3 regions of the Micromonospora sp. NPDC005237 genome follow, and region 2 is predicted to be linked to each of the others. Evidence: riboswitches for the same ligand, from Rfam matches in the RefSeq annotation. Region 2 holds a riboswitch; each other region holds the start of a gene.
What was found. A riboswitch is a leader RNA that binds a small molecule or an ion and turns the genes downstream of it on or off. The one in region 2 is predicted to bind S-adenosylmethionine.
Positions count from the first base shown of each region.

Region 1: another riboswitch for S-adenosylmethionine. It lies ahead of thrC (threonine synthase); the one in region 2 lies ahead of ABZT87_RS15185 (ABC transporter substrate-binding protein).
Region 3: another riboswitch for S-adenosylmethionine. It lies ahead of ABZT87_RS13545 (aminotransferase class V-fold PLP-dependent enzyme); the one in region 2 lies ahead of ABZT87_RS15185 (ABC transporter substrate-binding protein).

Region 1 is NZ_JBEXHJ010000004.1:253,008-256,277, forward strand. Features, by position in the region: gene ABZT87_RS13620 (GNAT family N-acetyltransferase) at 1-507, opposite strand, end outside; gene thrC (threonine synthase) at 765-2,051, opposite strand; SAM riboswitch class I at 2,062-2,197, opposite strand; gene ABZT87_RS13630 (DMT family transporter) at 2,265-3,233, opposite strand.
Region 2 is NZ_JBEXHJ010000005.1:76,842-80,111, reverse strand. Features, by position in the region: gene ABZT87_RS15190 (amino acid transporter) at 1-1,543, shown strand, start outside; SAM riboswitch class IV at 1,627-1,738, shown strand; gene ABZT87_RS15185 (ABC transporter substrate-binding protein) at 2,087-2,899, shown strand; gene ABZT87_RS15180 (amino acid ABC transporter permease) at 2,939-3,270, shown strand, end outside.
Region 3 is NZ_JBEXHJ010000004.1:232,870-236,139, forward strand. Features, by position in the region: gene ABZT87_RS13540 (PrsW family intramembrane metalloprotease) at 1-1,306, opposite strand, end outside; SAM riboswitch class IV at 1,330-1,450, shown strand; gene ABZT87_RS13545 (aminotransferase class V-fold PLP-dependent enzyme) at 1,530-2,765, shown strand; gene ABZT87_RS13550 (FUSC family protein) at 2,810-3,270, opposite strand, start outside.

The sequences.
Region 1 (3,270 bases), on a different contig from region 2:
CGCCGCCCGCAGGGCGACCCGGTCGATGTCGGCGATCTCCAGCCGGCGTCGCACCTCGGCCAGGGCGGACTGCGCGCCGGTCGAGGCGGCGAACGCGTCGCCCGCCCCGGAACGGGCCGCACCGCCGGGCAGCGCGCGGACGGTCATCGCGACCACCCGCTTGCGGCCGTGCTGGCGCAGCAGACGCACCCCGTACTCGTGCAGTGCCCGGCCGACGCCGCGCCGCCGCAGCTCGGGATGCACCGTCAGCTCGGCGGTGGCGTTGTCGGTGTTGTCGAGCTGCGGCAGGTCGAGCTGGAGGTACCCGGCCGGCACACCGTCCAGCCGGGCCAGCGCCCAGAGCGATCGGGTGCCGGGTGCCGGCGTGTGGAACAGCGCGTCGAAGCGACGCCGGCAGAAGGGCGGGAAGTCCGGAAGGTCGACCTCGTTGGCCGCCACCCCGACCCGGTACGCCTCGTCGACCGCGGCCCGGTCGGCGCCGTCGAACGACGTGATGGTGATGCTCATGCCGGGGAGCCTGACAGGCGGAAAAGCGATGGGGCCAGCGAATTATTCGCTGGCCCCATCGGACGTGGTCGGGAGGGACACTCGCACAACGCCTCCGGCGTTGGGTCGCAAGAACTTCAAAAGTCTCCGGCGAAATGCCCTCCCGCACGGAGCATCTTGCGCCGTCCGGTTCCTGCCGTCAAGTCCAGACCGGCGGGTTTTCCATACTCACAGCGAAAACCCAGTTACTGGCCGGTGGGCCCGGCGCGGCCCCAGAGTCAGCCGAGGAGGCCGGCGTCGCGGGCGGCGCGAAGGCTGGGCTTGATGTGGTGGGTCGGGCCGACCTGACTGGCCACCGCGTCGATGGTCTTCAGGCCCTCGCCGGTGTTGAACACGACCGTCTCGGCCGTCGGGTCGAGCCGCCCGGACTCGACCAGCTTGCGCAGCACCGCCGCGGTCACCCCGCCCGCCGTCTCGGCGAAGACGCCTGTGGTGCGTGCGAGCTGGCGGATGCCGGCGCGGATCTCGTCGTCGTCGGCGTACTCCATCCAACCGCCGGTGCGGCGGACCGCCTCCAGGGCGTAGAGGCCGGCGGCCGGGTCGCCGATGTTGAGCGACTTGGCGATGCCGGTGGGCTTGACCGGGGTGATCGTGTCCGTGTCGGCGTGCAGCGCGGCGGCGATCGGGTTGCAGCCGGCCGACTGGGCCCCGAAGACCTTCCAGCCGCCGGCCGGCGCCTCGACCAGGCCGATCTCGACCAGCTCGGAGAACGCCTTGTCAATCTTGGTGAGCAGCTCACCGCTGGCCATCGGGATGACCACCTGGGCCGGGATGCGCCAGCCGAGCTGCTCGGCCACCTCGTAGCCGAGGGTCTTGGAGCCCTCCGCGTAGTACGGCCGGACGTTCACGTTGACGAACGCCGTGTCCTCGAATTCGTCGGTCTCCACAAGCTCACCGCAGAGCCGGTTGACGTCGTCGTACGAGCCGTCGATGGCGACCAGTTCGCCGCCGTACACGGCGGTGGTGATGACCTTGCCCTGCTCCAGGTCGCTGGGGATGAAGACCACCGAGGGCACACCGGCGCGGGCGGCGTGCGCGGCGACCGAGTTGGCCAGGTTGCCGGTCGACGCGCAGGCGAACCGGGTGAAGCCGAGTGCCTTCGCGGCGGTCAGCGCCACCGAGACGACCCGGTCCTTGAACGAGTGGGTCGGGTTGGCGCTGTCGTCCTTGACCCACAGCGGTGCGGTGATGCCCAGCTCGGCGGCGAGGTGCGGGGCCGCCACCAGCGGGGTCAGCCCCGGGTCGAGGGTGACCCGGGTGGCCGGGTCCTGGCCGGCGGGCAGCAGCGCGGCGTACCGCCAGATGTTCTTCGGGCCCGCCTCGATCTGCTCCCGGGTGACCGTGGCCAGGGCCGCGAGGTCGTAGTCCACTTCCAGGGGGCCGAAACACTCGTAGCAGGCGTGCTGGGCGGCGAGCGGGTAGCGGGCCGAACAGGCGCGACAGACCAGGGCGCGGGCGGGGCTGGCGGAGGTGTCGATGCCGGAGGCGGCGAGCGTCGACGTCATGTCGAGAGTCCTCTCATCTTTCCCCGCATCGCACGGTGCGGCGGGGACGGAATTGGCACCTGCCCCGCGGGTCGCTCAGCGGTGAGCGCGCGGGGTGGTTGCCGGGGCGTCGTCGGGCCGTATCCCTCAGCCCCTCTGGATGAGGTATGCAGTTGTGCCGTCGAGTCTAGGCAACGTTGCCTGTCGCCTCCACCGGGTATCCCAGGGAGTGGGTCAGCGGGCGGCCACCGCCACCGGGTCGACCACCGCGGCCGGGTCGGTGACCGCGGTGGGTCGCGGCAGGGACGACGACCGGGTCCGTGCCCTGGTGGCGAGGTTCGCGGCGACCAGGGCGGCGATGGTGATCGCGGCGCCGACCAGCTCGATCGCCTCCGGCCGGTAGCCGCGGGCGATCTGCACGACGAAGGTGGTCACCGGGACCAGGTTCATGAACAGGGCGGCGTTGGCGGCGCCCAGCCGCTGCACGCCGGTGTTCCACGCCAGCACCGCGACGACGGCGGCGACGATCACGGCGTACGCCAACTGTGGGGTGACCGCCACGAGGTCGGCGGCGGCCGGCGCGTGCTGCCACCCGACGGCGTCGGCGCCGATGCTCGCGGCCAGCATGGCGGCCGTGCCGGCGAGCGCGGTCAGCGTGGTGAAGCGCAGCGGCGACCAGGCGCCGAACCGGCTGGCGCCGTGGGTGTAGATGCCCCAGCCGAGCACCGCGCCGATCATCATGAGCCCGCCGAGACCGAACTGGCCGAACCCGACAAGGCTCCCGCGGGTGATCACCAGGCCGACTCCGAGGAGCGCCACCAGGGAGAGTGCCAGCAGGAGCGGCTTCGGTCGTACGCCGTCCCGGGCCCACCGGACCAGCTGGGTGATGACCGGCGTGGTGGCCACGAAGAGGGAGATCTGCTGCGGGGCGGCGTGTTCGAGCGCCAGGTTGGTGAGCAGGTTGAAGCCGGCGAAGCCGACGACGCCGAGCACCACCACCTCGACTCCCCGACCGCCGAGCCGCAGCGCTGCGGGGCCCTCGCGGAACAGCAGGATGGCGACCAGGATGACTGTGGCGAACAGGTAGCGGGCGGTGGTCAGGTTGAGCGGATCGACCCGGCTCAGCGCGCTGGCCAGGATCGGGAACATCGCGCCCCAGGCGAGCACGGCGAGCAGCGGATAGGCGGCGGCGCGGGATCGCATCGGCAGCTCCCTTGTTCGAGTATTTTCGAACCAACGA
Region 2 (3,270 bases):
CATCACCCTCTCGGCGGCGGACGCGACCGCCCACCTCGACGAGAACCCGTTCTGGCCGAGCGGGCTCAAGGGACACGAGGTGGCCCTCACGCTCCTGCTGGTGGCGTTGCTGGGCGCGGTGTTCCTCAAGGGATTCGGCGAGGCCATCGGGATCGCCGTCGTCCTGGTCGCGGTCTACCTGGCGCTGAACGCGGTGGTGATCGCCGACGCGCTGTGGCGGGTGGTGACCCACCCGAGCGCGGTCGGGGACTGGACCACCGCGCTGAGCACCGGGCACGGCGATCCCCTGCTGGTGGTCGGGCTGTCCCTGCTGGTGTTCCCGAAGCTGGCGTTGGGCCTGTCCGGTTTCGAGACCGGGGTGGCCGTGATGCCGCACATCCGGGGGGATCGCGAGGACTCGGAGGACCGGCCGCTGGGCCGGATCCGGGGGGCGCGGCGGCTGCTCACCACCGCCGCCGCGACGATGAGCGTCTTCCTGATCACCAGCAGTGTGACCACCACCGTGCTGATCCCGCCGGAGGCGTTCAGGCCGGGCGGGCCGGCGAACGGCCGGGCGCTGGCCTACCTGGCGCACCAGCACCTCGGCGGCGTTTTCGGCACGGTCTACGACCTGTCCACGATCGGGATCCTGTGGTTCGCGGGCGCGTCGGCGATGGCCGGGCTGCTCAATCTCGTACCCCGGTATCTGCCGCGCTACGGTATGGCCCCTACCTGGGCGCGGGCGGTCCGGCCGCTGGTGCTGGTCTTCACCTCGGTGGCATTCCTGATCACGGTGATCTTCTCCGCCAGCGTGGACGCGCAGGGCGGCGCGTACGCCACCGGGGTCCTGGTGTTGATCACCTCGGCGGCGACGGCCGTGACCCTCGCGGCGCGACGACGGCGGCAGCGGGGGCGGATGTACGCCTTCGGGACCATCGCGCTGATCTTCGTCTACACCACCCTGGCGAACGTCGTGGAACGCCCCGACGGCGTCAAGATCGCCGCCTGTTTCATCGGCGGGATGATCCTGGTGTCGGTGCTGTCCCGGCTCGTACGGGCCTACGAGGTGCGAGTCGACCACGTCGAGCTGGATCCGGTCGCCGCCCGGATGATCGACGAGCGTGCCACCCGTCGGATCCGCCTCATCGCGCACGAGCCGGACCGCCGCGACCCGGCCGAATACCGCGCCAAGCTGGCACAGACCATGGCGGACAACGACTTCCCCGACGACAGCGACGTCATCTTCGTCGAGGTCCACGTCACCGACCCGTCGGACTTCGAGACCGAGCTGCCGGTGCGCGGCAGCGTGGCGCACGACAGCTACCCGGTGCTCAGCCTGACCGGCTCCTCGGTGCCCACCGCGCTCGCCGCCCTGCTGTTGGAGATCCGCGACCGGAGCAGGCGACGCCCACACATCTACTTCGAATGGAGCGAGGGTGGCCCGGGTCGCAACCTCCTGCGCTACCTGGCGTTCGGGCAGGGCGCCATCGCCTCGGTCACCCGGGAGATCCTGCGTCGCCAAGAGCCCGACCCGCGCCGCCGGCCGCACGTGCACGCCGGTTGACCTGCCGGTCGAACCGGCGCCGGCGGTGAGCGTGGTCATAACGGCTGGACGATCCACCGGTGGGAGCTGCTAGCCTCGGCGCAGGTCATGAGTGCCAGCGCGAAGCCCCGGCTCGCTGGCCGGCAACCCTCCTCCGCGGTGGGGTGCCCCGGGTGAAGACCAGGCACCGGCAGGACGCCGGCGCAAGCGTGGCCTGGCACCCAGGTCAGCAACAGACCCGGGAGACCGTATGCGCATTCTCAGCCCCACGCCACCGGCCGGTCGGCTCACGCCGCCCCTGACCCGGCGTCGCCACGTGGACCTGATGCGAATGTGCAGCGCGGCGTGTAACCACCGCCCCACGCGCTAACCCCTCCCCTCCCCTCCCTCCCCCGGGCGCACCACGCCCACCCCACCCCTCGCGTCGATCATGATGTTGTTGCCCGCCCGACCGGCGTGTCGGGGCAACAACTTCATGATCGACCGGGTCGACACACCCTTTTGGAGACACCCGTGCGATTTTCTTCTGGCTTGAGCCGTGCCGTTGCCGTTGGGGCGGCCCTTGTGGTTGCCGGCGCGCTGACCGCCTGCGGCACCGACGACGCCTCGAACGACACCGCTGGCAACCCGTACGGCCTGGCGCAGGCCGGCGTGCTGCGGGCCGGCACGCTGACCGACGCCCCACCGAACGTGTACCTCAAGGACGGTAAGTTCACCGGCTTCGACAACGACCTGCTGACCGCGGTCGCCGGCAAGCTCGGCCTGAAGGTCGAGTTCGTCGGCACCGACTTCTCCGCGCTGCTCTCCCAGGTCAACAACCACAAGTTCGACGTCGGCAGCTCCTCGATCACGATCACCGAGGCGCGGAAGAAGACAGTCGACTTCGGCAACGGCTACGACTTCGGCTACTTCGGGCTGGACGTGCCGGCCGGCTCGCCGATCACCGGGTTCGACCAGCTCGCCGGCAAGCGGGTCGTGGTGGTGCAGGGCACCGTCCAGGACGACTACGCCACCGGCAAGCAGCTCGACCCGGTGCGGGTGCCGGACTACAACGGCGCGCTCAACCAGCTCAAGGCGGGCACCGCCGACGCGTGGATCGCCCCGGCGGAGATCGGCGAGAAGTCGGCCGCCGACAGCAACGGCAAGATCACCGTGGCGGCCAAGCAGCTCAGCCCGGCGCCGACCGCGTACGCCGTGGCCAAGGGCAGCGACAAGCTGCGCGAGGCGCTGAACAAGGGCCTCGACGAGGTGATCGCCGACGGCACCTGGAGCCGGTTGCAGGCCCAGTACTACCCGGGCCGCCCGATCCCGGCGGACTTCACCCCGGGCAGCGGCACCGTGGCGGCGCCGTCCGCGTCGGCGTCGGCCGCGTCCTGAACCGGTGACGAGCGAGCGGGGCGGTAGGAGAGGCGACCGATGGATCCGTTGAGCACCCTGTGGGAGACCTTCTTCGACGCCGACGCGATGCGCGAGGCGCTGCCCGAGATGCTGACCGTCGGGCTGCCCAACACGCTGATCCTGGCGGTCTCCGCCGCCCTGCTCGGCACGGTGTTCGGCCTGCTGCTGGCCGTGGCCGGCATCTCCCGCAGCCGGTGGCTGCGCTGGCCGGCGCGCGTCTACACCGACGTCTTCCGAGGGCTGCCGGCCGCGGCGACGATCCTGCTGATCGGCGTCGGGCTGGCACCACTCGGCATGCAGGTCTGGGGACCGGACCCGTATCCGCTGGGCATCCTCGCGCTGTCGTTGAT
Region 3 (3,270 bases), on a different contig from region 2:
TGCCGTCCCAGACACCCACCGGCGCCTGCGGGTCACGCCCCACGAAGAACGACCGGTGCGCGGTGATGGCCTCCAGCAGTTGCCGTTCCTCGGCAACCGCCCGCTCCCGGTCGGCGGGCTTACGGTCCAGACCACGAAGCGTCCCGTCGCGCAGCAGGGCCAGCCGCGTCGCGGCGAGCTGGTACCCGCGCATCGCCCGCACCCCGGCGTCGCCGGCGACCCGGCGTGCCCAGCTGCGGGCCGCGTGCCGGCGGCCCAGGCTGCTCAGGGCGGCCACCTCGGGCGGGCTCAGCCAGCCGGCGCGCACGTAGTCGGGCAGGGTCCGCTCGGTGAGCCGCCCCTCCCAGGCGCGCAGCCACACGGCCAGCCCGACCGTGCCGAAGAACACCGGCACCATCAGGCCCAGGAAGCCGTACAGCATGATCACCGCTTCGCCGGTGGCCTGGGTCAACGTCGGCAGCAGGTTCCACGTGCCGTGCAGCATCATCGCCAGCAGCAGGCCGGCGATGGGGGCAAGCACGCGGACCCGCCGGTCGGCCGTGCGCGAGGCGACACCGAGCCCGACACCTGTCATCGAAGTGAAGAGCGGATGGGCGAACCCGAACAGGAGGATCCGCACGATGAAGATGGCGATCACCTGCTGGGTGCCGGTCGCCGGGCCGTACCGGTCGGCGCCGGCCGCATAGCCGTACCCGCCCAGGTAGAGGATGTTCTCCACCATCGCGAAGCCGACCGCGGAGAGCCCGCAGTAGACCAGGCCGTCGGTGATGCCGGACCACTCCCGACGCCGGAACACCAGCAGCAGGATCGGACCGAGGGCCTTGGTCAGCTCCTCGATGAACGGCGCCACCAGCACGCCGGTCAGCGCCTCCGGCAGCCCCCAGTCGGCGAACCGCCCGGCGGCGAACTCGTTCACCTTCAGCGAGGCGGCGGTGGAGACGAACGCGCCCCAGGCGAAGCAGAAGATCAGGTATTTCAGCGGTTCCGGCTCGTACCGGTCGAGCCAGAGGAAGCAGGCGACCAGCACCGGCACCGGCAGGATCGCGGCGACCACCCCGATGAGCAGCGCGTCGAGGCCCAGCGACTGGCCGAGGGTGATGACCATGAAGACCGCGCACGCCGCGATGAACAGCACCACCCCGGCCAGCACCAGGAACCGCAGCCAAACCAGTCGGCGCGGCGGCATCCGGGGCGCCGCGACGACAGCCGGATCGGCGGGCGTGGGCGGCGACGGCAGGGGTGCACCGGGCGGGGTGTCGGCCATGCGGTCAGCGTAGCCATCCCCCGCCGGCTGGTCCGGTCGCATCCACAGCCGCTATGCTGCCGGCAGGTCACGAGCGCCAGCGTCAAGCCCCGGCTTGCTGGCCGGCAACCCTCGTCGAGTTCGCGGTGGGGTGCCCCGGGTGATGACCGGGCCCAGCCCGATCGGCTTGCTGGGCAAGCGCGGACCCCGTCCCGACACCGCACCCGGGGTCCCTGACCCCGGAGGTTCCGGCGTGTCCGTCACCCTCGTACCCTCGCTGCCCGCCCTGCCCACCGTCGCGCCCAGCCCGTTGGCGCCGCTCGACGTGCTCGGCGTACCCGGCGAGATCAACCTCGACTACGCGGCCACCGCGCCGTGCGCGCGGGCCGCGGCCGACGCGGTGACCGAACTGCTTCCCTGGTACGCCAGCGTGCACCGCGGCGCGGGAGCGCTGTCGCGGCGCTGCACCCTGGCCTACGAGCGGGCCCGGCAGACGGTCGGCGACTTCTTCGGCGCCCGCGCCGACGACCACGTGATCTTCACTCGGAACACCACCGACGCTCTCAACCTGCTGGCCCGGGCGCTGCCCGTCGGCACGACAGTCGTCACCTTCGCGGGCGAGCACCACGCCAACCTGCTGCCCTGGCCCCGCGGCTCGGTGCGCCTGTCGGTGCCCGCCGACCCGGCCGGGGCGGTACGCGCTCTCGCCGCCGCCCTCACCGAGCTGCGCCGCGACAGCAACCCCGCGCTGCCGGTGCTGGTCGCCGTGACCGGGGCGAGCAACGTGACCGGGGAGCTGTGGCCGGTCGCCGAGCTGGCCCGGGTGGCCCACCGGCACAACGCCCGGATCGTCCTCGACGCCGCGCAGCTCGCGCCGCACGCCCCGGTCGACCTGCACACGCTCGACGTGGACTACCTGGCCGTCTCCGGCCACAAGCTGTACGCCCCGTTTGGCGCGGGTGTGCTCATCGGCCGGGCGGACTGGCTGGACGCCGCCGCGCCGTACCTGGCCGGTGGCGGTGCCACCAGCCACGTCGGGCCAGCGACCCACGATGTGACCTGGGCGAACGGCCCGGCCCGACACGAGGGCGGCACCCCGAATCTGCTGGGCGCGGTGGCGCTGGCGGCGGTGTGCGCGGCGCTGGCCGACGCCGACCGGGTCGCGCTGGCCGCCCGTGAGCAGGCTCTGCTGGCCCGGCTGCGCACCGGCCTCGCCGCCCTGCCGCACGTGGTGGAGTTGCGCACGTTCGGCCCCGACGCGCCCCGGGTCGGCATCGTCTCGTTCGTGGTCGCGGGCTGGGACTCCGCAGCGGTGGCCGCCCGGCTGGCCTCCGAGCACCGGATCGGCGTACGCGATGGGCTGTTCTGCGCCCACCCGCTGGCCCGGCGGCTGCTCGGCGAGGCCGCCGGGCGTACCGGCCGGCGGGATCTTCCGCCGACCGCGTTGCGCGCCAGCATCGGTCTGGGCAGCACCACGGCCCAGGTCGACCGGCTGCTCGCCGCGCTCGCCGAGCTGAGCTGAGTCGAGCGGGGCTGAGGCCCGGACCGTGCGCCTGCTGCTCGCGCTCAGCCGACGGGCGGGGCGGTGGGTGGCTTCGGCGCCTCGCCCGGCTCGGCCGGTTCGCCGACCGGCCGTTCCTGCTCCCCGAAGGCCGTCCGGATCCACCGGTTCGCCTCCTCCTGCTCGACACCGGAGGCCACCAGCAGGTCACTCGCCGTGGTCCGGATCTGGGCGATCACGACACTGCCGGAGAAGCCGACTCCCGCCCCGTACGCCCGGCCGGCCTCGCTGACGGCCCGCAGCGAGCGCTCCCGTGCCTTCTGCGGCTCCTCGCCCGCCGCGAACTCGTGCTTGAGCAGCCGGACCGACTCGGCGAGGTGGCGGATCGCGTCCGGCATCGGGTCCGGCACCGGCTCGTCGTCCTCGATCAGGGTGACGGACCGGCGGATCAGCGTGCCGCTGTTGCGCATCGCGCGGTCGATCGGGTCGGCCGCCTCCGCGTAGTGGATCAGCTCGCCGCGGCGGT